2 regions of the Cellulomonas sp. ICMP 17802 genome follow, and region 2 is predicted to be linked to the other one. Evidence: predicted binding sites of a transcription regulator. Region 2 holds the regulator's gene; the other holds the start of a gene.
What was found. The regulator HspR, encoded in region 2, represses chaperone genes until heat shock. The targets are predictions, from matches to a motif close to AAGTTGAGTCNNNNNGACTCAACTT.
Positions count from the first base shown of each region.

Region 1: a site for HspR is predicted at 5,881-5,905, ahead of clpB (ATP-dependent chaperone ClpB). Genes of this name have one in related genera too.

Region 1 covers NZ_JBGFQZ010000001.1:393,993-409,206, forward strand. The annotation lists gene AB5970_RS02005 (DUF5997 family protein) at 1-160, shown strand, start outside; gene AB5970_RS02010 (LysR family transcriptional regulator substrate-binding protein) at 171-959, opposite strand; gene trmB (tRNA (guanosine(46)-N7)-methyltransferase TrmB) at 956-1,696, opposite strand; gene AB5970_RS02020 (VOC family protein) at 1,723-2,505, opposite strand; gene AB5970_RS02025 (cation diffusion facilitator family transporter) at 2,612-3,607, shown strand; gene AB5970_RS02030 (ion channel protein) at 3,604-4,908, shown strand; gene AB5970_RS02035 (alpha/beta hydrolase) at 4,905-5,849, opposite strand; gene clpB (ATP-dependent chaperone ClpB) at 5,952-8,546, shown strand; gene AB5970_RS02045 (TetR/AcrR family transcriptional regulator) at 8,603-9,229, shown strand; gene AB5970_RS02050 (hypothetical protein) at 9,242-9,805, opposite strand; gene AB5970_RS02055 (beta-glucosidase) at 9,841-12,078, opposite strand; gene AB5970_RS02060 (DUF4190 domain-containing protein) at 12,152-12,766, opposite strand; gene AB5970_RS02065 (DUF4190 domain-containing protein) at 12,820-14,016, opposite strand; gene AB5970_RS02070 (exodeoxyribonuclease III) at 14,087-14,878, opposite strand; gene AB5970_RS02075 (SDR family NAD(P)-dependent oxidoreductase) at 15,006-15,214, shown strand, end outside.
Region 2 covers NZ_JBGFQZ010000005.1:9,931-25,144, forward strand. The annotation lists gene AB5970_RS06955 (BTAD domain-containing putative transcriptional regulator) at 370-3,564, shown strand; gene AB5970_RS06960 (ABC transporter permease) at 3,612-4,439, opposite strand; gene AB5970_RS06965 (ATP-binding cassette domain-containing protein) at 4,439-5,425, opposite strand; gene AB5970_RS06970 (hypothetical protein) at 5,494-6,315, opposite strand; gene AB5970_RS06975 (hypothetical protein) at 6,302-7,570, opposite strand; gene AB5970_RS06980 (hypothetical protein) at 7,564-7,845, opposite strand; gene AB5970_RS06985 (SAV_915 family protein) at 7,842-8,129, opposite strand; gene AB5970_RS06990 (aminotransferase class V-fold PLP-dependent enzyme) at 8,176-9,348, opposite strand; gene AB5970_RS06995 (heat shock protein transcriptional repressor HspR) at 9,533-9,952, opposite strand; gene AB5970_RS07000 (DnaJ C-terminal domain-containing protein) at 9,955-10,923, opposite strand; gene grpE (nucleotide exchange factor GrpE) at 10,996-11,556, opposite strand; gene dnaK (molecular chaperone DnaK) at 11,553-13,415, opposite strand; gene AB5970_RS07015 (dihydrofolate reductase family protein) at 13,700-14,266, shown strand; gene AB5970_RS07020 (cold-shock protein) at 14,323-15,214, opposite strand, start outside.

The sequences.
Region 1 (15,214 bases), on a different contig from region 2:
CACCGACCCGCTGACCACCGCCGAGATCGAGGCGCTGCAGGCGGACCCGCCCGGCTGGCTGGTGCGCGAGCGGGAGATCGCCGCCCAGGTCCGCCTGGAGGAGCGGCTCCAGGAGTCGCGCGAGGCGGACCGCAAGGCGGCCGCCGCCCGCGAGGGCTGATCGCGGCCGGTCAGCGTCCGGGGCGGGGCTTGCGCGGCTTCGGCTTCCCCTTCGCCGACGACGCCCGGCCCTTGCCGGACGACGACGCCCCACCCTTGCCCGACGACGAGGCGCCGCCCTTGCCGGACGACGACGGACCCCCGGCTCGACCGGTCGGCTTCTTCGCGGGCAGCTCGGGCGCGGGAGCCGGCGCACCGACCCCGCGGCTCGACGTCGCCGTGCGGCCGCGGACGATCCCGATGAACTCCTCGGTCAGGTCGTCGTAGCGGTCGGTCACCCAGGCCAGGCCCACGGCGGACCCGGGGGCGTCGCGCACCACGCGCGCGGTCAGCCCACGCCTCTGGTGCAGGCGGCCGAGCGACTGCGGCAGCACGAGCACCGCGACGCCGGCGGCGACCAGGTCGACCGCGTCGGCGGTGGTGGGGACCGGGTCGCCCGCGAACGGCGTGCCGGGCGGCTCGGCCCAGTGCAGCGTGTCGTCGAGCGGGACCACGACGGTCTCGTCCACCAGGTCGGCGGCGTCCAGCTCCTCGACGACGGTGACCAGGTGGTCCTTGGGCACCACGACGACGGTGGCCTCGGTGTACAGGGGGATCACCGAGAGGTCGTCGCCGGCCGCGGGCAGCCGGAGCAGCGCGACGTCGGCGGCCCCGGAGCGCAGCAGGTCGGGGGCGTGGGCCGGCTCGGTGTGCACGAGCTCGACGGGGACGTCGCGCAGCCGCTCCTGCCAGACCCGCAGCCAGCGGTCGGGGTTGACGCCGGGGGACAGGGCGACCCGGAACGTCCTCGGCGCGGTCATCGGACCCTCCGGAAGACGAGGTCGCGCACCTCGTGGCCGAGGTCCAGCCCGCGCTGCTCGAACTTGGTGACCGGGCGGTCCGGCGGTCGGGGGGTGAACCCGTCGGCGGTGTTCTCCAGCCCGGGGTCGGCGGTCAGCACCTCGAGCATGGCGTCGGCGTACTCCACCCAGTCGGTGGCGCAGTGCAGGGTGCCGCCGACGCGGAGCCGGGACCGCAGCAGGGCGACGTGCGCCGGCTGCACCAGCCGGCGCTTGCGGTGGCGGGCCTTGGGCCACGGGTCGGGGAAGTACACGTGCACCGCGTCGAGCGAGTCGACGGGCAGCACCCGGCGGACCAGGTCGAGGGCGTCACCGTGGGCGACCCGCACGTTGGTGAGGCCCGCACGGTCCAGCAGGCCGAGCAGGTGGGCGACGCCGGGCAGGTGCGCCTCCACCGCGAGGTAGTCGCGGGCGGGGTCGGCGGCCGCCATGGTCGCGGTCGTCTCGCCCATGCCGGAGCCGATCTCCAGCACCAGCGGCGCCGACCGGCCGAAGAGCGCGGTGGTGTCCAGCGAGCCGTCCGCGCCGCGGGGGGCGGGGGAGCGGTCGTCGTGCACCGAGAACCCGAACCGCGGCCAGAGGGTCCGCAGCGCCTCCTCGCGTTCGGGACCGAGGGGCGACCGGCGCGGGTGGAAGGTCCGCAGCGGCTCGTGGGGTCGCGAGGCCACGTGGCGGAACGCGTCGGACGGGAGGGTCACGGTCGTCCAGCCTAGGCGGCGGGCCGTCAGTCGCCGACGACGGGGCCCATCAGCGCGAACACCTCGCCGAACGGGCCCGACGCGATCGCCATGCGGCCGAAGGGGGTGTCGGTCGGCGGGCTGACCACCGCCCCGCCCAGCTGGGCGACCTGCCCGGCCGACTCGTCGACGTCGGTGACCGCGAAGTAGAGGGTCCACGCGGCAGGGGCGTCGGCACCGGCCTGCTCCCCGTAGCCGCCGACCCCGGCGAGCGGCGTCCCGCCCAGGGACACCGACGCGTACTCGAACCCGGGCGCGCTCAGGTCCTCGGCGGTGTAGCCGAACACCCGCCGGTAGAACGCCAGCGCGCTCGGCTGGTCGTGCACCATGACCTCCGACCACACCACGGACCCGGGCTCCTCGACGACGTCCCAGCCCGTGTGCGTGCCGGGCTGCCAGACCCCGAAGACGGCCCCGGCGGTGTCGACGAAGATCGCCATGGAGCCGAAGTCCATGATCGCCATGGCCGGCACGATCTCCTGCCCGCCGGCGTCGGCGATCGCGGCCGAGGTCGCGGCGAGGTCGTCGGTGGCCAGGTACACGCACCAGGCCGGGGGCGGCGCGGGCTCGTCGCCCATCGGCTCGCCCAGCCCGACCACCCGTCGCCCGTCGACGAACGCCTGGGTGTAGGAGCCGACCTCGGGCCCACCCACCTCGAACTCCCAGCCGAACAGGGGGCCGTAGAAGGCCCGGGCGGCGTCGAGGTCCGGGACCGTGATGTCGGCCCAGGCCGGGGTTCCGGTGGGCCAGGCCTCGCGATGGGTGGTCATGGTGACACCCAACACCCGGGTCGGTGTCGGCGCCACCAGGTGCCCGGACCAGGGCAGATGCCGACGAACGGGAGACATCGGGCAGCCGGTGTGCTACTCACGTCACATGGCGGACGCGCGCGACGACCGGGAGCCGCTGGTCGACGTCGTGCCCGCGGCGGCGGGCAGCGAGCCGCCCGGCGAGCACGGCGAGAGCGGGCTCACGGTGGTCGTCGCGTTCGGCGCCAACCTGCTCATCGCCGTCGCCAAGACCGCGGCCGCGATGATCACGGCGTCGGCGTCCATGCTCGCGGAGGCCGCGCACTCGTGGGCGGACGCGGGCAACGAGATCTTCCTCCTCATCGCGCAGCGGCGGGCGGGCAAGCCGCCGGACCCCACGCACCCGCTCGGCCACGGCCGGGAGGTCTACGTCTGGTCGCTGTTCGCCGCCATCGGGCTGTTCGCCGTCGGCGCGGGTGTCTCCATCACGCACGGGATCCAGGAGCTCGCGCACCCGGAGCCCGCCAGCGACTTCGGGGTCGCGTACGTGGTGCTCGGGGTGTCGTTCGTGCTCGAGGGGATCTCGTTCGTGCAGGCGTCGCGGCAGGCGAAGCGCGGGGCGGCCCGGCAGGACAAGGACCTGGTGGCGCACATCCTCGAGACGTCGGACCCCACCGTGCGGGCGGTCTTCTTCGAGGACGCCGCGGCCCTGGTCGGCCTCGTCATCGCCGCCGCGGGCATCGGCCTGCACCAGCTGACGGGTTCGCCCGTGCCCGACGCGGTCGGCTCGATCCTGGTCGGCGTGCTGCTCGGGGTCGTGGCCGTGGTGCTCATCGACCGCAACCGCAGGTTCCTGGTGGGTCAGGTGGCGGACCCGCGTCTGCAGGCGGCCGCGCTGCGCGCGCTGCTCGAGCTGCCGGAGATCGAGCGCGTCACCGAGCTGCGCCTGGAGTACGTGGGCGCCCGGCAGGTCTACCTGACCGGCGCGGTGGATCTCACCGGCAACCTGGCCGAGGACGACGCGTCGCACGTGCTGGCGTCCCTGGAGCGCCGGATCGCGCGGACGCCCGCCGTGGTCGGAGCCCTTCTCTCGTTGTCGGAGCCCGAGGAGCCGTCGCTGTGACCACCGCACCAGAGCCCGTCGTCGAGGAGCCGTTCCGCGTCCCGGTAGCGGGCCTCGTGCGGCTCGCCGTGCCCGCCGCGATCATCGGCATCGGGTGCGCGCTCACGCTCTTCGCGCTCAGCTGGCTGGCCAAGCAGCTCGAGGGCTGGGTCTGGGACGACCTCAGCGCCGCGGTCGGCGTGAGCTCGGACTCGGCGCTCTGGATCATCGGCGTGCTCACGGCCACCGGCCTGCTGATCGGGCTCGTGGTGCGCTACGTCCCCGGTCACGCGGGCCCGGACCCGGCCACCCAGGAGCTGGTGGCCGCGCCGCTGCCGCTGCGGGTGCTGCCCGGGCTCGCGCTGGCGCTGGTGCTCATGCTGGCGGGCGGCGTCAGCCTCGGGCCCGAGAACCCGATCATCGGCATCAACGTGGGCCTCGCGGTCGCGTTCGGACTGCGGTTCCTGCCCAAGGTGAACGCCCCGGTCTGGCTCGCCATCGCGGTCTCGGGCACCATCGGCGCGATGTTCGGCACGCCCGTCGCGGCGGCGCTGCTGCTCTCGGAGCTGGACGCCGGCGACCGCAGGATCCCGCTGTGGGACCGGCTGTTCGCGCCGCTCGTCGCCGCCACCACGGGCGCGCTCACCATGCTGCAGCTGGAGGACCTGGACCTCTCCGTGGACGTCCCGGCCTACACGTACGCGGGGCTGAAGGACCTCGGCCTCGCGGTGGTCATTGCGCTGGGCGCGGCCGCCGTCGGGCTGATCGCCGTCTACCTGTTCGTGCCGATGCACCGGATCTTCCAGCGCATCGGCCACCCCGTCCTCATGCTCACGGCGGGCGGCCTGCTGCTCGGCCTGCTCGGTGCCCTCGGGGGAGAGGTGACCCTGTTCAAGGGCCTCTCGCAGATGCAGGAGCTCCCGGGGCTGGCCGCCACCACGACGGCCGCCGGGTTCCTGGCGATGGCCGGCATCAAGCTCCTCGCGCTGCTGGTCGCCGCCACGTCGGGGTTCCGCGGCGGACGGATCTTCCCGGCGCTGTTCGTCGGGGTCGCGCTCGGGTTCGCCGTGCACACCCTCTGGGACGCCGTGCCGCTGGCGCTCGCGGTGGGCGCGGGGGTGGTCGGCATTGTCGTCGCGGCCACGCGCAACGGCTGGCTGAGCCTGTTCATGGCGGTCGCCGTGGTGCCGCAGGTGTCGCTGCTGATCGGGTTGCTGCTGGCCACGCTGGCCGCCTGGCTGCTGGTGACCAACCGGCCGCCCCTGCTGGCGCCGCCCGGGGACGGGCGCGCGCCCGGCCGAGAGCGCGCCCCCGCGGCCTAAGGGAGCCGGGCGTCGAGGAACGCGAGCACGTCGGCGACGTAGGTGTCGCGGGCCGGCCGCGGGGACAGCGCGAGGTCGTGCGCGCCGCCGGGCACCTCGACGAAGGTCACGTCCGGTCCGAGGTTCGGCGCCAGCCGCCGCATGTCCGCCACGTCCAGCACCGAGTCGGTGGTGACCAGGGCGTCGTGCCACGCATCGTCGGGGCCCGAGGCGTCGGAGGCCAGCACCAGCACCGGGACGTCGATCGCGAGCCCCCGGGCCACCCGCTTGTGCCCGCGACGGATCGTCCGGACGAAGCCGGCCCGGACGGGGAACCCGTCGAGCGGCTTCCACGCGAGGTCGTAGGACCACTCTCCGCCGGTGCCCTCGTGCAGCGCGCGGCCGTAGAACGGGCCCAGCTTCGCGATGGGCAGGCTCGGAGCGACCGCGCCGACGCCGTCGAGCACGGTCGTGAGCACCGTGCGCTCGAACCGCGAGCCGCGCAGGTCCAGCCACGGGCTGTTGAGCACGAGCGCGTCGATGAGGCCCTCGCCGCGACGCGAGTCGGCCCACAGGGACGTGACCAGCCCGCCCATCGAGTGCCCGAGCAGCACCACCTCGTCGTGGTCGGCCCGGACCACCCGGACCGCCGCGTCGATCTCCTCGGCGAACGCGCCGAGGTCGGTGACGTAGTTGGCCGGGCGGCCGTCGCGGATCGAGCGTCCGTAGTCGCGCAGGTCGAGGGCGTAGACGTCGTAGCCGTGCGCGCCCATCGCGTCGCCGAACCCGGTGTGGAAGAAGTAGTCGACGAAGCCGTGCACGTAGAGCAGCGCGCGCCGGCTCGGGGTCCCCGTGCGGTGCACCAGGGTGGCGACGGGGTCGGGCGTGCGGCCGTCGGGCCGCAGCGGGAGCGTGCGGGAGGTCCAGCCGGGGCCGAGCACGTCCGGGGCGTCGTCGTCCATGGCGTGATCGTGCCACGGGTGAGCGCGGACAGACTTGAGCGGAATAGACTCAACTCTGACGGTCGTTGCGACGGGCAGAGAACACGACACACAGGAGGACACGTGGACGCCAAGTTCACCACCCGGTCCCAGGAGGCCCTGGGCGACGCCATCCAGCAGGCGTCCGCCGCCGGCAACCCGCAGCTCGAGCCCGCGCACGTGCTCAACGCCCTGCTCCAGCAGGAGGGCGGCGTGGCCAACGGGCTGCTCGACGCCGTCGGCGCCGACCGCGGGGCGCTCGGCCGCGCGGTCCGGGGGATGCTCGTCAACCTGCCCACCACCAGCGGCTCGACCGTCGCGCAGCCGTCCGCGTCCCGTGCCACGTCGACCGCGCTCGAGGCCGCCTCCTCCGAGGCGCGCTCGCTCGGCGACGACTACGTCTCCACCGAGCACCTGCTGCTCGGCCTGGCCACCGGGCAGTCCGGCGTGGCCGACGCGCTGCGCGCCCAGGGCGCGTCCCGCGACGCGCTCGCGGCCGCACTGCCGGCGGTGCGCGGTTCGGCGCGCGTCACGACGCCCAACCCCGAGGGCACCTACAAGGCGCTCGAGCAGTACGGCCTCGACCTGACGCAGCGGGCGCGCGAGGGCAAGCTCGACCCCGTGATCGGCCGCGACGCCGAGATCCGCCGCGTGGTGCAGGTGCTCTCGCGCCGCACCAAGAACAACCCCGTGCTCATCGGCGAGCCCGGCGTCGGCAAGACCGCCGTGGTCGAGGGGCTCGCGCAGCGCATCGTCGCCGGTGACGTGCCCGAGTCGCTGCGCGGCAAGAAGCTCGTGGCGCTCGACCTGGCCGCCATGGTGGCCGGCGCCAAGTACCGCGGGGAGTTCGAGGAGCGGCTCAAGGCCGTGCTGGCCGAGATCACGGGCTCCAACGGCGAGGTCGTCACGTTCATCGACGAGCTCCACACGGTGGTCGGCGCGGGCGCCGGCTCCGAGGGCGCGATGGACGCGGGCAACATGCTCAAGCCCATGCTGGCCCGCGGCGAGCTGCGCCTGGTGGGTGCCACGACGCTCGACGAGTACCGCGAGCGCATCGAGAAGGACCCCGCGCTCGAGCGCCGGTTCCAGCAGGTGTTCGTCGGCGAGCCGTCCGTGGAGGACACCGTCGCCATCCTGCGCGGGCTCAAGGAGCGGTACGAGGCGCACCACAAGGTGACCATCGCGGACTCGGCCCTCGTCGCGGCGGCGACCCTGTCCGACCGGTACATCACCGGCCGTCAGCTGCCCGACAAGGCCATCGACCTGGTCGACGAGGCCGCCTCGCGCTTGCGCATGGAGCTGGACTCCTCGCCGGTCGAGATCGACGAGCTGCAGCGTGCCGTCACCCGGCTCGAGATGGAGGAGGTCGTGCTCAGCGAGTCCGACGACCCCGCCTCGGCCGACCGCCTGGAGCGGCTGCGCAAGGACCTGGCCGACCGGCGCGAGGACCTGGCGTCCCTGACCGCGCGGTGGGAGAAGGAGAAGGCCGGGCACAACCTGGTCGGCGAGCTCAAGGCCCGGCTGGACACGCTGCGCACCGACGCCGAGCGGCTGCTGCGCGAGGGCGAGAACGAGAAGGCCGCGCGCATCCTCTACGGCGAGATCCCCGCGCTGCAGGAGCAGATCTCGGTGGCCGAGGCCGAGGAGGCGTCGATCGACGCCGCGCCCGACGGCCCGCCGATGATCGCCGAAAAGGTGGGTCCCGACGAGGTGGCCGAGGTGGTCGCGCAGTGGACCGGGATCCCCGCCGGCCGGCTGCTCGAGGGCGAGACCGCCAAGCTGCTGCGCATGGAGGAGGTGCTGGGCGAGCGCCTGATCGGCCAGCGCCCCGCCGTCGCCGCGGTGTCCGACGCGGTCCGCCGCGCCCGCGCGGGCATCTCCGACCCCGACCGCCCGACGGGCAGCTTCCTGTTCCTCGGGCCCACCGGCGTCGGCAAGACCGAGCTGGCCAAGGCGCTCGCGGACTTCCTGTTCGACGACGAGCGCGCCATGGTCCGCATCGACATGTCCGAGTACGCCGAGAAGCACTCGGTGGCCCGGCTCGTCGGCGCGCCCCCCGGGTACGTCGGGTACGAGGAGGGCGGCCAGCTGACCGAGGCCGTGCGGCGTCGCCCGTACTCCGTGGTGCTGCTCGACGAGGTGGAGAAGGCGCACCCCGAGGTGTTCGACGTGCTGCTGCAGGTGCTCGACGACGGTCGCCTGACCGACGGGCAGGGGCGCACGGTCGACTTCCGCAACGTGATCCTGGTGCTCACGTCGAACCTCGGCTCGCAGTTCCTGGTGGACCCGATGCTCTCCGAGGACGAGAAGCGCGACGCGGTCATGTCCGCCGTGCGCACGGCGTTCAAGCCCGAGTTCCTCAACCGCCTGGACGACGTTGTGCTCTTCGACCCGCTGTCGCTCGACGAGATCGGGCACATCGTGGAGCTGCAGGTCGCCGCACTGGCCACGCGCCTGACCGACCGGCGGCTGACGCTCCAGGTCACGCCCGCCGCGCGCGAGTGGCTCGCGCTCGAGGGGTACGACCCGGCCTACGGCGCACGGCCCCTGCGGCGCCTGGTGCAGAAGGAGATCGGCGACCGGCTGGCCCGGCAGATCCTGTCGGGCGAGGTCCGCGACGGCGACACCGTGGTGGTGGAGCGCGGCGGGGACGGGCTGGAGGTCAGCAGCACGCGGTGACGGGTGGCGCTGGTTACCACCTGGTCGGGATTGGTCCCGCGTGGGATCCTGGCGCCATGACCACCGAGGTGACGACCGGGCCGGGCGCCCGCGCCGGCGGCTACGCCAAGGGGCGGGCGACCCGCGAGGAGATCCTCGACGCGGCCGTGCAGCTGTTCGGCGAGGTTGGCTACCACACGGCCTCCCTGCGCGAGGTGGCCTCCCGCGTCGGCATCTCGCACCCCGGCCTGCTGCACCACTTCCCCAGCAAGGCGGCCCTGCTGGCGGCGGTCCTGGAGCGTCGCGACGAGGTCGACGGGCTGGCCATCCGCGCCGACCTGGACGCCGGGCACGACTACCTCGACGCGCTGTCGATGCTGGTCGAGCGCAACGCGTCGCGGCCCGGCATCGTCCAGCTGTTCGCGACGCTCTCCGCGGAGGCCACGTCGCCGGACCACCCCGCGCACGCGTTCTTCCAGGAGCGCTACCGCAGGGTCGTGGCGCGCTCGGTCGCCGAGCTCGAGCGGTTCCGCGACGAGGGCCGCCTCCGCCCGGGCATCGACCCGGTGACCGCCGCGCGCCTGACCATCGCGGTCATGGACGGCATGCAGATCCAGTGGCTGCTGGCCGCGGACACCCCCGAGAGCCGCCCCGACATGGCGGCCGCCCTGCGCGCCCAGCTCGCGGCCCTGCTCACCGACTGACTGCGCCTGTCATCACATGCCGGACGGGTCGACGCCGTCGGCGAGCTCGGACCAGAACGGCACCCGGAGCGACGGGTCGGGCACGGGGACGGGCCCCGAGCGGCCGAGGAACTCGCGCGCGAGGTAGTCGGTGAGGTCGGAGCCGTAGCGGATGACGTCCGTCTGGTAGATCGAGAAGACGGGCGTCCCCGGTCGCGCGGCGCCGCCCGGCAGGTAGCGGTGCGCGTAGACCGGCACCATCGTCGGGACGGCCGCGAGCCGGCTCCGCGCGGCGGCCTCGAGGCCCTCGGGCGGCCGGGGACCCCAGGAGGCCGGCCAGAAGCCGTCGTGCAGGACGTCGTGCACGACGCCGTCGACCGGCCACGCCAGGCGGGCGCGCAGCGGTGTCTCGTCGTCGTCCAGCCAGTCCGGCCAACCGTCGCCCACCGGGACCGCGCGACCGAGCAGCTCGCGGTGGTCGGAGCAGAAGGTGAACCCGAACCGCCGCTCGACCTCCGCGATCTCGTCGGAGGTCAGCGCAGGGTCGAGCCACACCCCCGCGGCGTCGAGCCGGTCCAGCGCCGCGTCGAGGTCCATCGGGCGATCCTCGCAGGTGCGGCCGGCCCGCCCGATCAGCCCGCGGCGGCCTCGGTCACCAGGGCGTCCAGCGCCTCGCGGTCGAAGCCGGCCATGCCGAACTCCGCGATGACCTTGGCGGGCATCTGCAGGATCATCGCCTGCATGGTCTCGTCCATCGGGCCCATGCCGGCGGGGGGCACCAGCGCGGCCTGCAGCAGGGGGCCGCCGACGGGGTGCGCGAACCACTCCTCGACCGTCGACATCGGCGTGAGCTCGCCCCAGAGCGGCTCGCCCTCGACGTCGAGCGACACCGACCCGCGCAGGTCCCGGGACGAGGCGCCGACCTCGATGACGAACTCGCCGCCCTCGACCACCCAGCGGCGCAGGCCCGGGTGCCAGTACGACAGGTCCCGCGCGGTCAGCGCGAACGAGACCTCGCGGGACTCGCCCGGCTCGAGCGGCACCTTGGCGAACGCCTTGAGCTCGCGCGTCGGGCGCAGCACCGAGGCCTGCGGGTCCCGGACGTAGACCTGGACCACCTCGGCGCCGGCGACCGGCCCCGTGTTGGTGATCGTCGCGGTCACCGTGACGTCGGTGCCGTCGGCGGTCGCCGCCACGTCGTCATAGGCGAAGGTCGTGTAGGAGAGTCCGTGCCCGAACGGGTAGGCGACGTCCATCGCGCGGGTGTCGTACCAGCGGTAGCCCACCAGCACGCCCTCGCCGTAGCGGACGACGCCGGCCTCGCCCGGGAAGTTGCCGAACGCCGGGGTGTCCTCGATCCGGTGCGGGATCGTCTCGGTGAGCCGGCCGGACGGGGTGCGCACGCCCAGCAGCAGGTCGGCGACCGCCGAGCCGCCGGCCTGGCCGCCGAGCCAGGTCTCGAGGATCGCCGGGGCGAGGTCGCGCCAGTCGGTCACGCTGACGGCCGAGCCGTTGGCGAGCACGACGACCACCCGCGGGTTGACCGCCGCGATCGCGCGCAGGGTCGCCACCTGGTTGTCAGGCAGGCCGAGCCGCGGGCGGTCGTAGCCCTCGGACTCGTCGGGGCCCGGCAGGCCGAGGAACGCGACGACGGTGTCGGCGCCGCGCGCCGTGTCCACGGCCTCGGCCAGCAGCTCCTCGTCGGAACCCGACGGACCGCCCGCGATGGTGAAGCCCGCGGCGAAGGCGACGTCGCCGGCCGACCGCAGCGCGTCCAGCGCGGAGTCGAGCCGCGTCGGGTTCACCTGCGACGAGCCGGCGCCCTGGTAGCGCGGGGTGCGCGCGAACTCGCCGATCACCGCGACGCCCTCGGTCGAACGAAGCGGCAGCAGGCCGCCGTCGTTCTTGAGCAGCACCGACCCGGCCGCCGCGGCCTCGCGGGCGAGCTCGTGGTGGGCGTCCACGTCGAACGAGTCGTCCGACGACAGGCCGGGCAGCGACTGCGCGACCAGCCGCAGCACCCGGCGGACGGCGACGTCGAGCACGGCCTCGTCCAGCGAGCCGTCGCGGACGGCGGCCACGACCTCGGCGTCGGGACGCGGGCCGGCGGCCGGCATCTGCAGGTCGAGGCCCGCGGCGAGCGCGGGGACGCGGTCGTGCACGGCGCCCCAGTCGGAGACGACGAGCCCCTCGAACGCCCACTCGTCGCGCAGCACCTCGGTGAGCAGCCAGTGGTTCTCGGACGCGTACGTGCCGTTGACCTTGTTGTACGCGCACATCACGGTCCACGGCTGGGCGTTCGTCACCACCCGCTCGAACGCCGGCAGGTAGATCTCGCGCAGGGTCCGCTCGTCGACCTCGGCCGACACGCGCATGCGGTCGGACTCCTGGTTGTTGGCCGCGAAGTGCTTGAGCGACGTGCCCACGCCCTGGCTCTGGATGCCGCGGACGATCGCGGTGCCCAGCTCGCCCGCGACCACGGGGTCCTCGGAGACGTACTCGAAGTTGCGGCCGCACAGCGGCGTCCGCTTGATGTTGACCCCCGGGCCCAGCAGGACGGCGACGTCGTTGGCCCGCGTCTCGCGCCCGAGCGCCTCGCCCACGCGGGTGACCAGCTCGACGTCCCACGACGAGCCCAGCGCGGCCGCGGTCGGGAAGCACGTGGCCGGGACGGAGTTGCCGAGGCCCAGGTGGTCGGCGTCCTCGGGCTGCTTGCGCAGGCCGTGCGGGCCGTCAGTGACCATGATCGCGGGCACCCCGGCGCGCTCGACGCCCTGCGTGTGCCAGAAGTCGGAGCCGGACGTCAGGGACGCCTTCTCCTCCAGGGTCAGCTGGGCCAGGACTCGTTCGACGTCGAAGACCTGCGCCATCGCGGGGTTCCTCCTCGGTGGGGTTGGTGCCGCCACCCTAACCCATTACCTACCACGTGGTAAGTGTCTGGGATCAGGGGAGGTTCGCCGACCCGTCGAGGAACGACCCGGTGACGCCGCCCCCGTCGACCACCGCCAGGCACAGCCCGATGCGGTCCCCTTTCGCCCACGAGCGCTCGGTCGGCGACCACGTCACGGTCCGGACGCCGGCGCCGATCTCGGCGTCGTCGAGCACGCAGGCGCGCGCCACGCGGGCGTCGGCCGCCTGCTGGCCGGGCCAGACGGCGTTCTCGGCGAACGAGAACTCGGTGATCACCTGCGCCTCGTGGGGGTCGGCGCAGGGCACCACCCGGACCGAGTCGACCGGGCCGTCCGCCGGGACCGTGGCCAGGCAGTTGCCCGTGACCAGCTGCTGGGCGTGCGCGCTCCGCGCGGAGGGCACGTCGGCGGGCAGGGGGCGGGTGGCCAGCGCCGTGAGCACGAGGGTCGTGCCGACCACGGCCAGCGCTACCGTGCCCAGCATGCCGAGCACCCCGCCGGCGATGGCCAGGCCCCGGCCGCGGGTGTGCCGGGAAGCTACCCGGCGCAGGGCCACGGCGGCGAGCACGAGGGCCACCGGGCCTAGTCCGAGCAGGCCCGTGACCAGGGACCAGACGGCCGTCGGCTCGAGCGGCGGGCGCGGCGCCACCCACCCCGGCGCGTAGTGCGCCTCGGGGTAGGAGTACGGGGACGCGGGACCGGTCAGGACGACGTCCCCGCGCCCGCCAGCTGCAAGGTCCCGGCCGTCGCCGAGCCCGTCATGCCCGGCTCGTCGCCGTAGTAGACGCAGTAGGCCGAGGTGGTGCCCGCGGCGTAGTCGTCCGGGTGCGGGAAGTACAGGCTGATGTCGCCGTCGGAGAAGTAGCCGGGCAGCAGCCCCTCGGTGAGCTGGTCGCAGGCGTCCCACGCCTCGTTGTACGCCGTGTCGAACTCGTCGTCGGCGTCGAGGCTCACGGGACCCGACATCGGGATGAGGCCGACCACCTCGGCGTCGTGCGGCTCGGCGCAGTCGACCGCGTCCGTGTCGCTCATGTCGTACGTCATCGCGAAGGTGGTCAGGCACGTGCCGGTGGTCAGGTCGGTCCGCAGCGCGAAGTCGGGGAGCGTCGATCCGCTGTCCGTGCCCGGCGTGCCGCCGGACCCCTCGTCGATGCTCTGCCCGACCTCGTCGGCGACGTCCGAGAACCCACCGGTGGCGCCGAAGACCGCGAGCACGATCACGAAGTAGGCGATGACGGCCAGCATCCAGAGGATGCCGATCCCGCCGATCACGATGCCCGCGATCGCCCAGCCCCGGCCCGCCTTGCCCGACACCCGGATGCGCCGCAGCGCCGCGATGCCGAGCCCGAGGCCGACCACGCCGGGGAGCCCGCCGAGGAACATCCCGACCAGGCTGGTGACGAACGACGCGATGGCCAGGCCCTCGGTGGGCGGCGTGACGTAGGGCTGCCCGTACGGCTGCCCGTACCCGTACGGCTGCGCGCCGTAGGGCGTGGGCTGCTCGTAGCCGGGCGTCCCGTACTGCGGGGTGCCGTAGGCCGCGGGCTGGGGGGCCCCGTACTGCGGAGCCCCGTACTGGGGCGCGCCGGCCTGGGGCGCGCCGTATGGCGGAGCTCCGTACGGGGGTGCGCCGGCCTCAGGTGCGCCGAACTGCGGAGCTCCGGCCTGGGGCGCGCCGTACGGGGCGACGGGCTGGCCGTACGGGGTCGTGCCCGGCTGCGGCCCGGAAGCGCTCGGCGGCACGGCGCTGCCGGCGTACGGCAGGGGCGCCTCGAAGGCGCCGGGAGCCACGGGCGGCGTCGCCTCGGCGCCGCTGGGCTGCACGGGCGGGCCGGCCGCCGGGTCCGGGACGGCGTAGGGGTCGGGAACCGGAGCCGGCCCCCCAGGCTCGTTGCTCATGCGCGCAACCTAGCCCACTGCGCCCCCGCCCCGAACGGCCTTTCCACCGACATCACCCGCGCGTCCGGGCTCAGTCGGCGATCTCGAGGATGACCGGCACGTGGTCGGACGGCGCCTTGCCCTTGCGCTCGTTGCGCTCGATGGTCACGCCGGTCACGCGGGCGGCGAGCGCCGGCGTCGCGTAGGTCAGGTCGATGCGCATGCCCTCGTTCCGAGGGAACCGCAGCTGCTGGTAGTCCCAGTACGTGTAGGTGTGCTCGGCGGGCAGGTGCACGCGGGAGACCTCGGTGTATCCCGCCCCGGCGATGGCGGTGAACGCGTCACGCTCGGCAGGCGTCACGTGGGTGCGACCGGCGAACACGCCGATGTCCCAGACGTCGGTGTCCAGCGGCGCGATGTTCCAGTCGCCGACGAGGGCGACCTGGGCCTCGGCGTCGCCGGCGAGCCAGCCCTCCGCCGCGTCCCGCAGCCGGCCGAGCCAGTCGAGCTTGTACGCGTAGTGGGGGTCGTCGATCTCGCGTCCGTTCGGCACGTACAGGCTCCACACGCGCACGCCGCCGCAGGTCGCGCCGAGCGCCCGGGCCTCGGCCGCCGCCGGGTCACCCCACGTCGGCATGCCGGGGAACCCGGCCTCGACGTCCTCGATGCCGACCTTGCTCACGATGGCCACACCGTTCCACTGTGAGAAGCCGCTGGTCGCCACCTCGTACCCCAGCGCCTCGAACGCCTCCCGCGGGAACTGCTCGTCCTTGACCTTGGTCTCCTGCAGCGCCAGGACGTCAACACCCGTCCGCTCCAGGAAGGCGACCGCGCGGTCGGTGCGGGCGCGGATCGAGTTGATGTTCCAGGTGGCCAGGCGCATGGGGCAGGACGCTACCCGGCGCCGCCGACACGATAGGCAATCGGATGATTCGGACAGAGTGGTGTTGAGCAGGACGAACCGCTCCCGTACGGTGCGCACAACACATCGGGCACAGGAGGTCGAGGACGTGCAGGACGCGCTCGCGGGTCGTCGCGCTCTCGTCACGGGCGGCGCCTCGGGGATCGGCCGCGCCGTCGCCCTCGCCCTCGCACGGGCGGGTGCCGACGTGGCGATCACCCATCTGTCGCACGACTCGACCGCGGTCGTCGCCGAGATCAAGGACACCGGGCGCACCGCGGCCTCGTTCCAGGTGGACCTGCGGCGCAGCTGGGACGT
Region 2 (15,214 bases):
CCGCGCTGCGTCGTGACTAGACACTACACCTAGGGGTCCCACACGCAATGGACCACTAGGGGTTGTAGTGACAAGCGTGTCATTCTTCACCCTGTGGAGAACTCCCAGCCTACCGGCGACCACTGACAGCGCCCCCGACCAGGGCCGACGCGCGACCGTGCACAGGCATCCACAGGCACGCTCACCGCGCCCACAGCCCGTCCACATCGCAGTCCACACCCGGGTTGTCCGATTGGCCCGGAACGCCCCGCCGCGACACGCCAGGACGTGCACCCGAACGGCCGAGAGACGCGCGTCGAGGCCGTGTCGGGACACTCGGATCGCCGCGGACGCGGACGGCGGGCCACCCGCGTGCGCGATGCTGTCCCCGTGCAGATCACGACGCTCGGGGCGCTCGCCGTCGACGGCCGGCCCGTCCGCGGTGACCGGCTGGTCGCGCTCGTGGGCGCCCTGCTCGACGCGCGCGGCCGCGCGGTGTCGTCGGCGGCCCTCGTCGAGGACGTGTGGGAGGGGCTCCCGCCCGACGACGCCGCCGGCGCGGTGCAGGCGCTCGTCTCCCGCGCCCGCCGCCTCGGGCTCGCGATCGAGGCCGCGCCGGGCGGGTACCGGCTGCCCGTCGACGGCCTGCGGATCGACGTCGCCGACGCCGAGGGACTCCTTGCCGACGGGCGGTCCGCCCTGCGGGCCGGCGACGCGGCGCTCGCCCGGGACCTGGGCCGCGACGCGCGCGCCCTGGTGCCCGCCGTCCCCGACCTGAGCGACACGGCCACCGCGCACCTGCTCGCGGACGTCGTGGCCCTCCAGGCCGAGGCGGGACTGGCGCTCGGCCAGGTGGACGACATGGTGGAGGACCTGCGCCGCTGCGCGCTGCGGACCCCGCCGGACGAGCCGCTGGTCGCGCTGCTGGTGCGCGTGCTCGCGGCCCAGGGCCGGGACGCCGAGGCGCTCGCCGTGGTCGAGCAGGTGCGTGCCGAGCTGGCCGACGCCTACGGCACCGACCCGTCGCCCGTCGTCGCGCAGGCGCACCTCGCACTGCTGCGCGGCGAGCTCGCCCCGGCGCCGGTCCGCGCCGCGCCGACGGACTCCCCGCGCGCCGTCCTGGCCCTGCCCGCCGCCTGGCGCCGGCCCGCGACCGCGCTGGTCGGGCGGGACGCCGACGTCGCCCAGGTCGAGTCGGCGCTCGGCACGTCGGCGCTGGTCACCATCGTCGCAACCGGCGGCGCCGGCAAGACGCGCCTGGCCGGCGAGGTGGCCCGCCGCGCCGCGACCGGGCGGCGCTCCGTCCGGGTCATCGAGCTGGCCGGCCTGCGGGCGCCCGCCGAGGTGCTGCCCACCGTGCTGGCGGCGATCGGCGGCGCCGACGCGACCGCCGCGCGCGCGGACATCACGACCGAGCGCCGGCTGCTGACGCCCGAGGACCGCCTGCGGCTCGCCGCGCAGGACCTCGACGGGCTGCTCGTGCTCGACAACTGCGAGCACGTGCTCGACGCGGCCGCCGTGGTCGTCGGCGACCTGCTGGCGGTCGCCTCCCCCGACGTCGTGGTGCTCGCCACCAGCCGGGCCCCGCTCGGGCTGGTCGGCGAGTCCGTGCACCGGCTGCGCGCGCTGCCCGACGCCGACGCGCTCGAGCTGCTGGAGACCCGCGCCCGCGCCGGCCGGGCGACCCTCGGGTGGGACCCGGACCGCGCGCGCGAGCTGTGCCACCGGCTGGACAACCTCCCGCTCGCGCTCGAGCTGGCGGCCGCGCGGCTGCGGTCGATGACGGTGGAGGACGTGCTGGAGGGGCTGAGCGACCGGTTCGCCCTGCTCGACGACGCCCTGCGCGGCCTGCCCGACCGGCACGCGAGCCTGTGGGCGATGGTCGACTGGAGCCGCGAGCTGCTGGACCCGCCCGACCGGGCCCTGTTCCAGCGGCTGGCCGTCATCCCCGCGCCCTTCACGGCCGACGCCGCGGCCGCCGTCGCGGGCACCTCGGCCGCGGCGGTGCGCCGGGGCCTGGCCACGCTGGTCGAGCAGTCGCTGCTCACGCTCGACGAGCAGGACGGCGGACCCGCGCGCTACCGCATGCTCGAGACCGTCCGGGAGTACGGCGAGGCGCGGCTCGACGCGGTCGGCCACCGGCGCGACGCCATGTCGGGGCTGGTCCGGTGGGCGGCCGCCGAGGCCGTGCGGCTGGGCGCGGACTTCGTCGGCTCCGGTCAGGTCGTGGCCTTCGACCGGTGCGCCGCCGAGCAGGAGACGTTCCTGGCGGCGCTGCGCTGGGCCGTGGAGCACGACGACCCGTCCGGCGCCGTGGACATCGTCTCGGCGCTCTTCCACCTCTGGAGCGTGCGCGGGCTGCACGTCGAGGTCACCGAGTGGGCGCAGCGCGTGCTGCTGGCCGACGACCCCGCGGCCCGTCGGACGTCGCCGCTGTTCGTCGGCGCCGCGTCGGGCCGGCCGCTGCCGGACGCCGACCGGCTGACCGCCACGAGCCTGTTCGCCGCGGTCAACGCGGGCGTCTCGGTGTCGCTGCGCCTGGTGGCCCTCGCGTGGCGGTCGATCCGCCTGGTGCTCGCGGAGCGGCCCGAGCAGGTCTCGCGGCGCATCACCGCGCTCACCGCCACGATGCCCGCGCTCGGCTCGACGGACGTCGACGTCAGCCTGGTCGCGGCGGAACGGCTGATCGCCAGCGACGACGGCTTCCTGCACGGGCTCGGCCTGTTCATGCGCGCGGCGGTGCGCGAGAACGCCGGCGACCCGTCGATGTCCAGCGTGGACGCGCGCGAGGCCTACCGGCAGTTCGAGGCGATCGGCGACCACTGGGGCATGGGCATGGCCGCGCAGGGCGTCGGCCAGTGGGAGAGCGCCCGGGGGTCCGACGACGCGCAGGAGTGGCTGGTGCGCGGCCTTCGGCACCTCGAGCTGGTCGGGGCGATGCAGGACGTGCGCAGCATCCGCGTGATGCTCGACGTCCAGCGCGCGCTCGAGGGGGACGAGGAGGCCCTGGTCCGGCTCCGCGACGTGACCACCTCGTCGCAGGTGGACGACATCGACGCGGCGCAGGCGCTGCTCGGGCTCGCGCACGTCGCCTGGCACGCCGGGCGCGCCGACGAGGCGCTGGCGAACGCCGAGGCCGCGTCGGCGCTCGTGGTCACCATGTCGATGCCGGTCCCGCAGGCGCGCATCGCGTTCCGGGTCGCCGCCGCCGTGATGCACCTGCGGGTGGCGGGGATGCGCGTCGAGCAGCAGGACGCCGCCCTGGCGCACGCCGTCGACCTGCTCACGTCCGCGGCCCCGGAGGCGCTGGCCACGCAGGACATGCCGGTGCTCGGGTCGTTCGCGCTGGGCATGGCCGAGCTGGCGGCCCACCGCGGGGACGACGACCTCGCGCGGCACCTGTGGTCGCTCGGCGTCCGGCTCGGCGCCAACCGCGTGATGCTCTTCCAGCCGGGGGTCGACGGCCTGCTGGCCGAGGTGCTGGGCGACGACGACGACCGCGAGCGCCTGCTCGACGTGTGGCGCGACCAGCCCTCGACCGCGGCGGCGGCCCGGGTTCGGGAGCTCGCGGCCGGCCTGGCATGACGGACGGCGGGCCTCCCCTCGGGGAGACCCGCCGTCCGTCGGTGGGGTCAGACCTTGCGGCGGTACGCCCGCAGGGCCAGCGGCATGAACACCGCGACCAGCCCGACGCACCAGGCGAGCGTGTAGTAGACGCTGTTGCCCATCGGCGCCCCGAGGAAGAAGCCGCGCATCGCGGCGACCAGGTGGGTCAGCGGGTTCCAGGCGACGAAGCTCTGCATCCAGCTGGGCAGCGTGGTCGCGGGGACGAACACGTTCGACGCGAAGCTGAGCGGCATGATGATGAGGAACATGATCCCCTGCACGGCGCCGGAGGTCCGGACCTTCATGCCGACGAACACCGACACCCAGGACAGGGACAGCGCGAACAGGATCGCCAGCAGGCAGCCCGCGACCGCGCTGAGCGGGTCGGTGAGGATCCGGAAGCCCATCAGGTAGCCGACGACGAACGTCGAGATGATGACGATGACGTAGCGGACCACGTCGCCGATCACGGCCCCGACCAGGGGAGCCGGTCGCGGGATGGGCAGTGACTTGAACCGGTCGAAAATGCCCTTCTCGAGGTCGGTGTTGAGGTTGACGCCGATTGCGATGGCGCCCTGGGCGATCGTCTGGGCGAGGATCCCCGGGAGCAGGAACTGCAGGTACGTCGTCGTGTCACCGGCGACCGCGCCGCCGAAGATGTAGACGAAGATCACCAGGAAGATCGCCGGCTGCAGGGTGACGTCGATGAGCGCCTCGGGCGTCCGCCACGTCTTGATCAGGCTGCGCTTGGCCAGCGACAGCGAGTGCCGGACCAGCGGGAACGGCTTGCGCGTGACGGTGGCGGCCGACGTGGGGACGGCGCGCGGGGAACGGTGCTCGGTGAGCGTGGTCATCAGGCCACCTCCTTCGTCTCGGTGGTGTCGGCCGTGTCGTCGTCGGACGCGGTGCGGCCGGTGAGCGTGAAGAACACCTCGTCCAGGCTGGGCAGGTGCAGGGAGAGCTCGGTCACGCCGATGCCGGCGCTCGCCAGCCGGGACACCGTCGCGGTCAGGGCGGAGTCGTCCTGGACCGGGACCGCGAGGACGCCCTTGCGGATCTCGTCGGCGGCCGGGCCGGACGAGACCTGGCCGAGGATGGTCGCCGCCTCCGCCATGCGGGTCAGGTCGGCGGGCCGGACCTCGAGGGTCTGACCGCCGACGATCCGCTTGAGGCCGTCCGGGGTGTCGTGCGCGATGACGCGACCGTGGTCGATGACCGTGATCTCGTCCGCGAGCGCGTCCGCCTCCTCGAGGTACTGCGTGGTGAGCAGCACGGTCGAGCCGTCGGTGACCAGCGAGCGGACGACGTCCCACATGTCCTCGCGCTTGGAGGGGTCCAGGCCCGTCGTGGGCTCGTCGAGGAAGATGACGTCGGGGCGGCCGACGAGGCTCGCCGCGAGGTCGAGGCGGCGGCGCATGCCACCGGAGTAGGTCTTGGCCGGCCGGTCGGCCGCGTCGGTCAGGTCGAACCACTCGAGCAGCTCGGCGGCGCGCGCGCGGGCGCCGGCCCGGCCGAGGTCCAGCAGCGTGCCGAAGAGCACGAGGTTCTGGCGTCCGGAGAGGTCCTCGTCGACGGACGCGTACTGGCCGGTCAGGCCGATCGACTGGCGGACGCGCTCGGCGTCCTTGACCACGTCGAAGCCCGCGATGCGGGCGTGGCCGGCGTCGGGGGTGAGGAGGGTGGAGAGGATGCGGACGGCCGTCGTCTTGCCGGCCCCGTTGGGGCCGAGCACACCGAGGACGGTGCCGCGGGCGACGGCGAGGTCGACGCCCTGGAGGGCCTTCGTCTCGCCGAAGTGCTTGACGAGGCCGTCGGCCTCGATCACCAGGTCTTGTGTCATGACCCCAGGCTGCCGGGGCGCGCTGACAGGGCGCCGACATGACGCCGACACGCGGCGACCTCACGGTGTCAGGTGCGCGGGTCCAGGTGCTCGACGAGCCGCCGGCGGCTCACGTCCCCGCCGATCTCCGCGCGGGCGGACGGCGTGTGCGCGTAGTAGAGGACGATGCCCGCGAACCACCCGGCATCGATGTCGAGCGCGGGCGCGGGCACGTCGATCCACGGCGCCCGCGGCTGCGGCGCGACCAGGAACCTCCGCCGCCGGGACCACCGCCACGAGGGAGCTCCGGGCGCCCCGTGGAAGCGGACGAGGGTGAACTGGCCCGCGTTGACCAGCTCGGCCGACGCGACGTCGTCCCAGTCGAGCCAGGCGTCGCCGTCCCAGCCGCGGGCCCCGATGCCCTGCGCCGTCAGCACGACGCGCGGGTCGCGGGCGGCCCGCAGGACCGTGTCGGGCAGCAGCAGCGCCAGCAGGGCGGCGAGCACGACGACGAGCCAGGCGCCGCCGTTGCCGTCGCGCAGCAGCGCCGCCGCGACCCCGACCAGCACGAGGACGAGGAACGCGACGGTCAGCATCGGGAGCAGCAGCAGCGTCGACCGCCACGGCAGCACGAGCGCCGGGACGCCGTCGACGGGCTGCGTGGTCACGCTCCGCCCGTCCTGCGGCGCGCGGTGCAGGTACGTCCGGTGGAAGCCCACCGAGCCGAGCCCGACCCAGCCCAGCCCGACGGCGACGCCGAGCAAGGCGGCGGGCACGCTCCACGTGCTCTGGCCCCGCGCGACGAGCATCGCGAGCGAGAGCCCGAGCACGAACCCGCCGAGCACGGCGTTGGCGATGACGACGAACCAGAGGAAGCCCCGGCCTGCGCCCGTGGACTCAGAAGATGGCATCCCACGCGTCCTTCGCCGCGCCGCCCACGGCGTCGGCCGCGTCGCCCACCAGGTCGCCCGCGTCGGACACCGTTCCGGTGAGCTCGTCCCAGCCGTCGGCGATCGCCGTGCCGACGTCGCCCAGGTCATCCACGCCGTTCTCCCACATCGAGTCGATGGCCCCCGAGGTGATGAGGCCGACGCCCGTGCCGATGATGGTGCCGACGACCGCTCCGGCGACCGTGCCGACCACCGGCACCGGGACGAAGGTGCCGACGAGCGCACCGACCCCCGCGCCGGCGGCCGCCCCGGCGCCGAGCGACGCCAGGAAGCCGACCCCGTTGGAGACCGCGGCCTGCGCCGGCGACTCCCCGTGCTGCGTGTCGTCGTAGATGCTGTAGCCGGTCGCCGCGACGCCCAGCACCAGGAGCCCGCGCGCCAGCCCCACGGGGACGCGCGCGCCGCGCAGATCCTCGGCGGCCCGGGCCGCGAGGCCGGCGTTGTCGGTCGAACCGTCGAGCAGCTCGTAGAAGTGCCAGGCGGACGTGGTGATCCGCCCCTCGGGCGTCGTCACCGCCCGGACGTGCGCCGCGTAGGACTGCGCCGCCGCCTGGTAGCCGGCCATCCGCTGCGAGGCGTTGAAGGCGACCACCGAGATGGCGGCGGCCGAGACGCCGGCGGACATGAGGTCGTTGGCCAGACCGGTGAGGTTGCCGGAGTTCGACTGCCACGTGCCGGCGGCCGACGTGAGCGCCTCGGCCCAACCGGTCTGGACGCCCTCGGCGATCCCGACCGTGGCGTTCCACGCGGTGACCTGCGCGTTGTGGTCGTCGATCGCGGCGACCCCCTGGTCGTGCGCCGCGACCTCGGCCGGCGTCGCGTCCGCCGCCAGCGACGGCACGGCGGCCGGCGCGGGTCCGGGCGCCTGCACCAGGGTCCCCGTCACGGTGAGGCCGCCCGCGCGGGCGACCGAGCGCGCGCGCTCCATCTCCGACTGCGCGGTCTGCAGCGCGGTGGCGAGCGCGTCGAGGTCGCCCGCGGTGCTGGACGCGATGCCGGAGACGCCGTCGGCCGTGTCGGCCAGGGTCGCCAGCCGGCGGCGCTGGCCGTCGCCGGCGTCACCCACCCACGCCGATGCCGACTGCGTGCGCTGGGTGCGGACGTCGTCGGAGAGCGTCGACGCCGCGGTGGAGAAGGAGCCCCGCAGCCAGGTCGCGGCCCCGCGGATGCTCGCGGGCGACCCCGCGATCTCCGTCTGGAGCGCGGCCGTCACCACTGCCCCAGGGTGCGGAAGCGCTCGGTGACGCCGCTGTCCGTCGCGCGGTAGTCCGCGACGCACTCCTCGGTCACGCCGGCGAGGTGGTCGGCCTCGTAGGTGAGCCGGGCCGACGTGTCCGCGAAGGTGTGCAGGACGGCCGCGAGCAGCTCGGTGGCGACCCCCGCGTCGACGGCGCCGGGCATGCTGGTCGACGCCCGGTCGAGGGCGGTGCCCGCCGCGCGGAGCCGCTGCGCGATCTGGTCGAGCGCCTGGTGGTCGGTCTCGACGCTCATGCGGACGCCCCGAACCGCTGGTCGTCCGGCACGGGCAGGTCGAGCAGCACGAGGTCGAACGGGCGCACGTCCCACAGCTGCTGGAGCTCCGCCGTCGGCAGGGTGAACCACGGCTGGTCCTCGCCGCAGCACCGCATCAGCCGGTCGAGCGCCGAGTAGACGAGCAGGGCCGTCCGGCCGTCCTTGGTCTCCCGGTACAGGACCTCGAGGTCGGCGGGGTCGGCCACGTGCCGGGCCGCAGGGATGTAGACGATGGGCGGGTAGTCCTTGGGGATCGCACGCACGGCAGCGAACCTACCCGAGCAGACGGCGCCCCACCCTGGGGACGGCTCAGCGCAGCGCCGCGAGCAGCCGGTCGAGCTCCTCGTCCGACGTGTAGTAGTGCGGCGACGCGCGGACCACCTCGGTCAGGCCGCGCGCGCCGAAGTCGAGCTGGGCCGACGACAGGCGCGTGACGCTGACGTTCACGCCCGCGGCGGCGACCCGGGCGCGGACCTCGTCGGCGGACCGCCCCTCGACCGTGAACGTGACGATGCCCGACCGGCGCACGCCTTTGTCGCGCACCGTGACGCCCGGCAGCTCGGCCAGGTCGGCGCGGAGCCGGTCGGCCAGCCCGACCACGCGGCGCTCGATCGCCGGCAGCCCGAACCCCAGGGCGTAGTCCGCCGCCGCGCCGAGCCCGAGGTTGTCGGCGATCGACCGCTCCCACGTCTCGAACCGCAGCGCGCCGGGGACCGCCTCCCACGTGCTCGGGGACGTCCAGGTGGCCGCGCCGAGGCCGAGCACGGGCGGGACCAGCCGCTCCGTGACCGTCCGGCTCGCGTAGAGGAACCCGGTGCCCCGCGGACCGCGCAGGAACTTGCGCCCGGTCGCCGCGAGCAGGTCGCAGCCGAGGTCGTCGACGTCCACGTCGAGCTGGCCGACCGACTGGCACGCGTCGAGCAGGAACGGCACGCCGGCCTTCCGCGTGAGGACCCCGACCTCCGCGGCCGGGTTGACCACGCCGCCGCCGGTCGGCACGTGGGTCAGGGCCACCAGCGCGACGTCGTCGTCGAGCCGGCTCTCCAGCCGGTCGAGGTCCACCTGGCCGTGCTCGTCGTCCTCGATCACCTCGAGCGTCGCGCCCGAGCGCTCGCACGCCTGGAGCAGGCCGATGGCGTTGCTGATGTACTCGGTGCGCGCGGTGAGGAGACGCTGGCCGGGCTTGATGCTGAGCGAGGCGAACGCCACGTTCCACGCGGCCGTCGCGCTCTGCACGAGCGCGATCTCGTCCCGCTGTGCGCCGACCAGGCGGGCGACCGAGTCGTAGACCGCCGCCACCCGGTCCTCCGCCTCGGCCTCGGCCTCGTACGGACCGATCTCCGCCTCGCGGCGCAGGTGCGCGACGACGGTGTCGGTCACGAGACTCGGGCGCAGGGCGCCGCCGGCGTTGTTGAGGTGGGCGACGTGGTCGATGCCGGGGGTGTCGCGGCGGGCCCGGTCGAGGTCGAGGTCGGTCGTCACGAGCGCCGAGTCTAGGCAGCGATGGTCGTCGCTCCCATGGCCACCCGGCAGGAAGTGGCCGCTCCCGCGGACGTCCGCAGATTCGCGCGCCCCAGCGACCGGATGTGCGGACGCAACGGGTCCACGGCGGCAGCGTCCGCAGATTCGTGCGCTCGGGCGACCGGATGCGCGGACGCTGGAGGGGTCAGCGCGACGGGCGCCAGAGGACCACGGCCGCGCGGTCCGCCGTGGTGGTCGGGCGGCGGCTGCGGCTGGCGGTGCGGCTGACCGCCTCGACGGCTCCCGTTCGGTCGGCCGTGAACACCCGGCGGCCCGGCGCGACGAACGCGCGCAGGTACTCGACCTGGCGCCGCAGCCCGTCCAGCTCCGACTCGAGCTCGAGGATCCGCTTGATGCCGGCCAGGTTGACGCCCTCGTCCTGCGACAGCCGCTGCACCTCGCGCAGGGTCGCGATGTCGCGCAGCGAGTACCGGCGGCCGCGGCCGCTCGCCCGGCTGGGGCTGACCAGGCCGAGCCGGTCGTACTGGCGCAGGGTCTGCGGGTGCATGCCGGCCAGCTCGGCGGCGACCGAGATCACATAGACCTTGGCGTCCTCGGAGACCATGGCTACGTCTTCGCCGCGTCGAGCAGGCCCGCGCGCACGTCCTCACCGGACGTGGCGATGCCGAACGCCTGGACGGCCTCGCGGGCTGCGGTGTTGAGCCGCTGGGGGACCACGACCTGGACGGTGATGAGCAGGTCGCCCTTGGTGCCGGGGACGCCCTTGCCCTTGACGCGCAGCACGCGACCGGACGGGGTCCCCTCGGGCACGCGGACGCGGACGGTCGAGCCGTCGAGCGTCGGCACCTCGATGGTGGCGCCCAGCGCGGCCTCGTCGAAGGCCACCGGGACGGTGATGCGCAGGTGGTCGCCGTCGAGGGCGAAGACCGGGTGCGGGGTCACGCGGACGGTGATCACCAGGTCGCCCGCCGGTCCGCCGCGCTCGCCGGGACGACCCTTGCCGCGCAGCCGGATCTTCTGGCCGTCGCGGACGCCGGCGGGGATGCGCGCGTTGACGGTGCGGCCCTCGACCACGAGGGAGACCGTCGAGCCCTCGACCGCCTGACGGAACGGGAGGGTCGCGCTCGTCGCCAGGTCGGCGCCCTGCTGCGGACCGGGGGCGAACCCGCCGGCGCCGCTGGTGCCGAACAGCCCGCCGAGGATGTCCTCGAAGCCGGCCGCCCCGCCGGGAGCGTTGGTGTACCGGACGCGACCGCCCTGCTGGCCGCCGAACATGCCGCCGAAGACGTCCTCGAACCCCGCAGTCCCGCCGCGGCTGCCGGACGTGAAGCGCGGACCGCCGGCCATGGCCCGCAGCTGGTCGTACTGGCCGCGCTGCTCGGCGTCGGACAGGACCGCGTACGCCTCCCCGACGTCCTTGAACCGCGCCTCGGCCTTGGCGTCACCCGGGTTGTGGTCCGGGTGCATCTGCCGGGCGAGCTTGCGGTACGCCTTCTTGATCGTCGCGGCGTCAGCGTCCTTGGGGACGCCGAGGACCGAGTAGAAGTCCTTCTCGAGCCAGTCCTGACCGGTCACGCCGCTCCTTCCTTCGTCTCTGTGTGCAGCGTCCGGGCAACGAGTGCTCGTTGCCCGGACGCTACTCGGGTTCTACGCCTCGGGATCCACGACCGCGACGCGGGCGGCCCGCAGGACCCGGTCGGGCGTGCGGTACCCGGGCTGCAGCACCATCTGCACGGTCGACTCCGTGACGTCCGCCGCGTGCGAGTGCATGAGCGCCTCGTGGATCGCGGGGTCGAACGGCTCGCCGACCGCGCCGTACCGGATCACCCCGAAGCGACCGAGGGTCGCCTCGAGCTTCTCCGCGATGGACACGAACGGTCCGGTGAGGTCACCGTGCTGGCGGGCCAGCTCGATGTCGTCCAGCACCGGGATGAGCGCCTCGACGATCGCGTGCACGCCCCGGTCGTGGGCGGCGAGGGCGTCGGCCTTCGACCGCTTCACGAACCCGGAGTACTGCTGCTCGAGGTTGTAGTAGGCCGCCTTCGAGCGCTGGAGCTCCTCCAGCCGCTCGGCCGCGAGCTTCTCGGCCTCGACGAGGCCCTCGAGCACGACCTCCTCCTCGGCGGACGCCGCGATGGACTCGGCGTCGGCGAGGACCTGCTCCTCAGGAGTCAGGCCGTCGCCGGCGTCGTCGGTGCCGGAGGTCACTTGACCGCCTCGTCCTCGTCGTCGACGATCTCGGCGTCCACGACGTCCTCGTCGGACGACGCGTCAGCAGCGGGCTGCTCGTCGGCCGGCGCGTTGGCCGCCATGTTGTCGGCCGAGTAGATCGCCTCGCCGATCTTCTGGCTCGCCGCGAGCAGGGCCGAGTGCTTGGCCTTGACCTCGGCGACGTCGGTGCCCGCGAGCGCCGTCTTGAGCTCGGTGACCGCGGTCTGCACCTCGGTCTTCACGTCCTCGGGCAGCTTGTCCGCGTTGTCGACCAGCAGCTTCTCGGTCGAGTACACCAGCTGCTCGGCGGAGTTCCGGGTCTCGGCCTCCTCGCGACGCGCCTTGTCCTCGGCCGCGTGCTCCTCGGCCTCGCGCACCATGCGCTCGATGTCCTCCTTGGGGAGGGCCGAGCCGCCGGTGATCGTCATCGACTGCTCCTTGTTGGTGCCGCGGTCCTTGGCGGACACGTGCACGATGCCATTGGCGTCGATGTCAAACGTGACCTCGATCTGCGGCACGCCACGCGGAGCCGGCGCGATGCCGGTCAGCTCGAACGTGCCCAGCGGCTTGTTGTCCCGCGCGAACTCACGCTCGCCCTGGAACACCTGGATCAGCACCGACGGCTGGTTGTCCTCGGCCGTGGAGAAGATCTCGGACCGCTTGGTGGGGATGGCCGTGTTGCGCTCGATGAGCTTGGTCATCACGCCGCCCTTGGTCTCGATGCCGAGGCTCAGCGGGGTGACGTCGATGAGCAGGACGTCCTTGCGGTCGCCCTTCATGACGCCGGCCTGCAGCGCGGCACCGACGGCGACGACCTCGTCCGGGTTGACGCCCTTGTTGGGCTCCTTGCCGCCCGTGAGCTCCTTGACCACCTCGGTGACCGCGGGCATGCGGGTCGAGCCGCCGACGAGCACCACGTGGTCGATGTCCGCGAGCTTGATGCCCGCGTCCCGGATGACCGACTGGAACGGCGCCTTGGTGCGGTCGAGCAGGTCCTGCGTCATCTGCTGGAACTGCGCGCGCGACAGCTTGGTGTCCAGGTGGACCGGGCCGTTCTCGCTCATCGACAGGTACTGCAGCGAGATGTTGGTGCTCGTCGCGGACGAGAGCTCCTTCTTGGCCTGCTCGGCAGCCTCACGCAGACGCTGCACGGCGATCTTGTCCTTGCCCAGGTCGACGCCCGTGGAGTTCTTCACCTCGGAGATGAGGAACTCGACGATGCGCTGGTCCCAGTCGTCGCCGCCGAGGCGGTTGTCGCCCGAGGTCGCGCGGACCTCGATCGTCGAGAAGCCGTCGTCGTCCTTGCCCACCTCGAGGAGGGACACGTCGAACGTGCCGCCACCGAGGTCGAAGACGAGGATGAGCTCGTCCTCCTTGCCGCGCTCGAGGCCGTAGGCCAGGGCCGCAGCGGTGGGCTCGTTGATGATGCGCAGGACGTTGAGGCCCGCGATGGCGCCGGCGTCCTTGGTGGCCTGGCGCTCGGCGTCGTTGAAGTACGCCGGGACGGTGATGACGGCCTCGGTGACGGGCTCGCCCAGGTAGGCCTCCGCGTCGCGCTTGAGCTTGGAGAGCACCCGCGCGCTGATCTCCTGCGCGGTGTACTTCTTGTCGTCGATCGTCTGCGACCAGTCCGTGCCCATGTGGCGCTTGACGGACGTGATCGTGCGGTCGACGTTGGTGACGGCCTGGCGCTTGGCGATCTCGCCGACCAGCACCTCGCCCGTCTTGGAGAACGCGACCACCGACGGCGTCGTGCGCGACCCCTCGGCGTTGGCGATGACCGTGGGCTCGCCGCCCTCGAGGACAGCGACCACCGAGTTGGTGGTACCGAGGTCGATGCCGACTGCTCGTGCCATGTGTGTGCCTTCTTTCGTGTGCTTCCGGGGACTACGGGTCTCGCTCTTGAGTCCGGCTGGCTCAAGTCTGCGTCGGCTTCCGGCCGCGCGCAAACCCGAGGGGGTCGAACTTGAGTCTGTTGGGCTCAACCTTGGTCCGTCGGGATGCATTCCCGGCGACCGCGGCTCAGCTCGCGCTGGCACTGTTCACCCTGCCGACGGGCAGACGGCTCCCACCGGCGCCCCGTCTTGCCGGTGCTTCCGTGCCACTGCCACCCTGAAGCCCCGACCGGCCGGAGGCACCCATGGGCAAGCTGATCTACGCCGCGAACACCTCGCTCGACGGCTACCTGGAGGACGAGGACGGCTCGTTCGACTGGTCGGTCCCCGACGAGCAGGTGCACGCGTTCTGGAACGAGCACGAGCGGCAGATCGGTACGTCGCTCTACGGCCGCCGCATGTACGAGACGATGCGCGTCTGGGAGAGCGACGACTGGTTGGCGAGCGAGCCGGCCGTCGTCCGCGAGTACGCGGGGATCTGGCGCGACGCCGACAAGGTCGTCTACTCCACGACGCTCGACGCGGTGTCGACGGCGCGGACCAGGATCGAGCGGAGGTTCGACCCCGAGGCGGTACGACGCCTCAAGGAGGAGTCCGGCGCGGACCTCAGCATCGGCGGTGCGACCCTCGGGGCCGAGGCATTCCGGCACGGGCTCGTCGACGAGTGCGTGCTGCTCCTGTGCCCGGTGGTCGTGGGCGGAGGCAAGCCGGCGCTGCCGCGGGGCGTCCGACTCGACCTGGGGCTGCTGGACCACGGACGGTTCGAGAACGGCGTGGTCTACGTGCGCTACGCGGTACGCGCCGCTTCCTGACACACCACCGTGGTCCTGCCGTCCCGAAGCGTGGCGTCCTGAGCGGATGCGCTGGCTCAGACCCGTTCGACGGCGTCCGCCTGCGGCCCCCGGTCGCTCTGGCGGATCTGGAACCGAACCCGGTCGCCCTCCTGCAGCGCGTCGGATCCCCGCACGACCGACACGTGCACGAACAGGTCGTCACCGCCCGCGTCCGGGGTGATGAAGCCGAACCCGCGCTCCGCGTCGTAGCGCGCGACCACGCCCTCGCCGCCGCGGACGGGGCCGGCGGACTCCCTCGGGGGGCCGGACCGAGCGCGACCCGACGCCCCGGGCGCACCCCCGACGAGCCGGATGTTGCGGGCCTGGAGACCCTTCTCGCTGGTGCCGACGTCGTAGGTCACGCGATCGCCCTCGGACAGCTCGGTCGCTCCCGCGGGCAGCGCCCGGACGTGGACGAAGAGGTCCTCGCCGCCCGAGTCGGGCGTGACGAAGCCGAACCCCTTGTCGACGTCGTACCAGGACACGGTGCCGTCCGCCCCGTCCGACGCCCGAGGTCGTCCCATGGCCTCCGGCCCGAGCGGCAGCAGGTGGTCCGCCTGCGGCCCCTTGTCCCCGTCGACCACCAGGAACGCCACGCGCTGCCCGTCCGAGATCACGCCGCCGCCCACGATGGCCGAGCTGTGCACGAAGATCTCTGCGCCGCCGCCGTCGGGCGAGATGAAGCCGTAGCCCTTGCCCGGCTCGTACCAGGAGACCGTGCCGAGGACGCCCAGCAGCGCGTCCGGGGCGTGCTCGCCCGTGATCCGGACCCGGCGGGCCTGCGGGCCGCGGTCGCCCTCGCCCGCCTCGAACTCGACGACCTGGCCCTCGCGGAGCACGTCGGCGCCGATGATCTCGGACGCGTGGACGAAGAGGTCCTCGACCCCGTCCCCGAGGTAGAGGAAGCCGAACCCCCGCTCGGCGTCG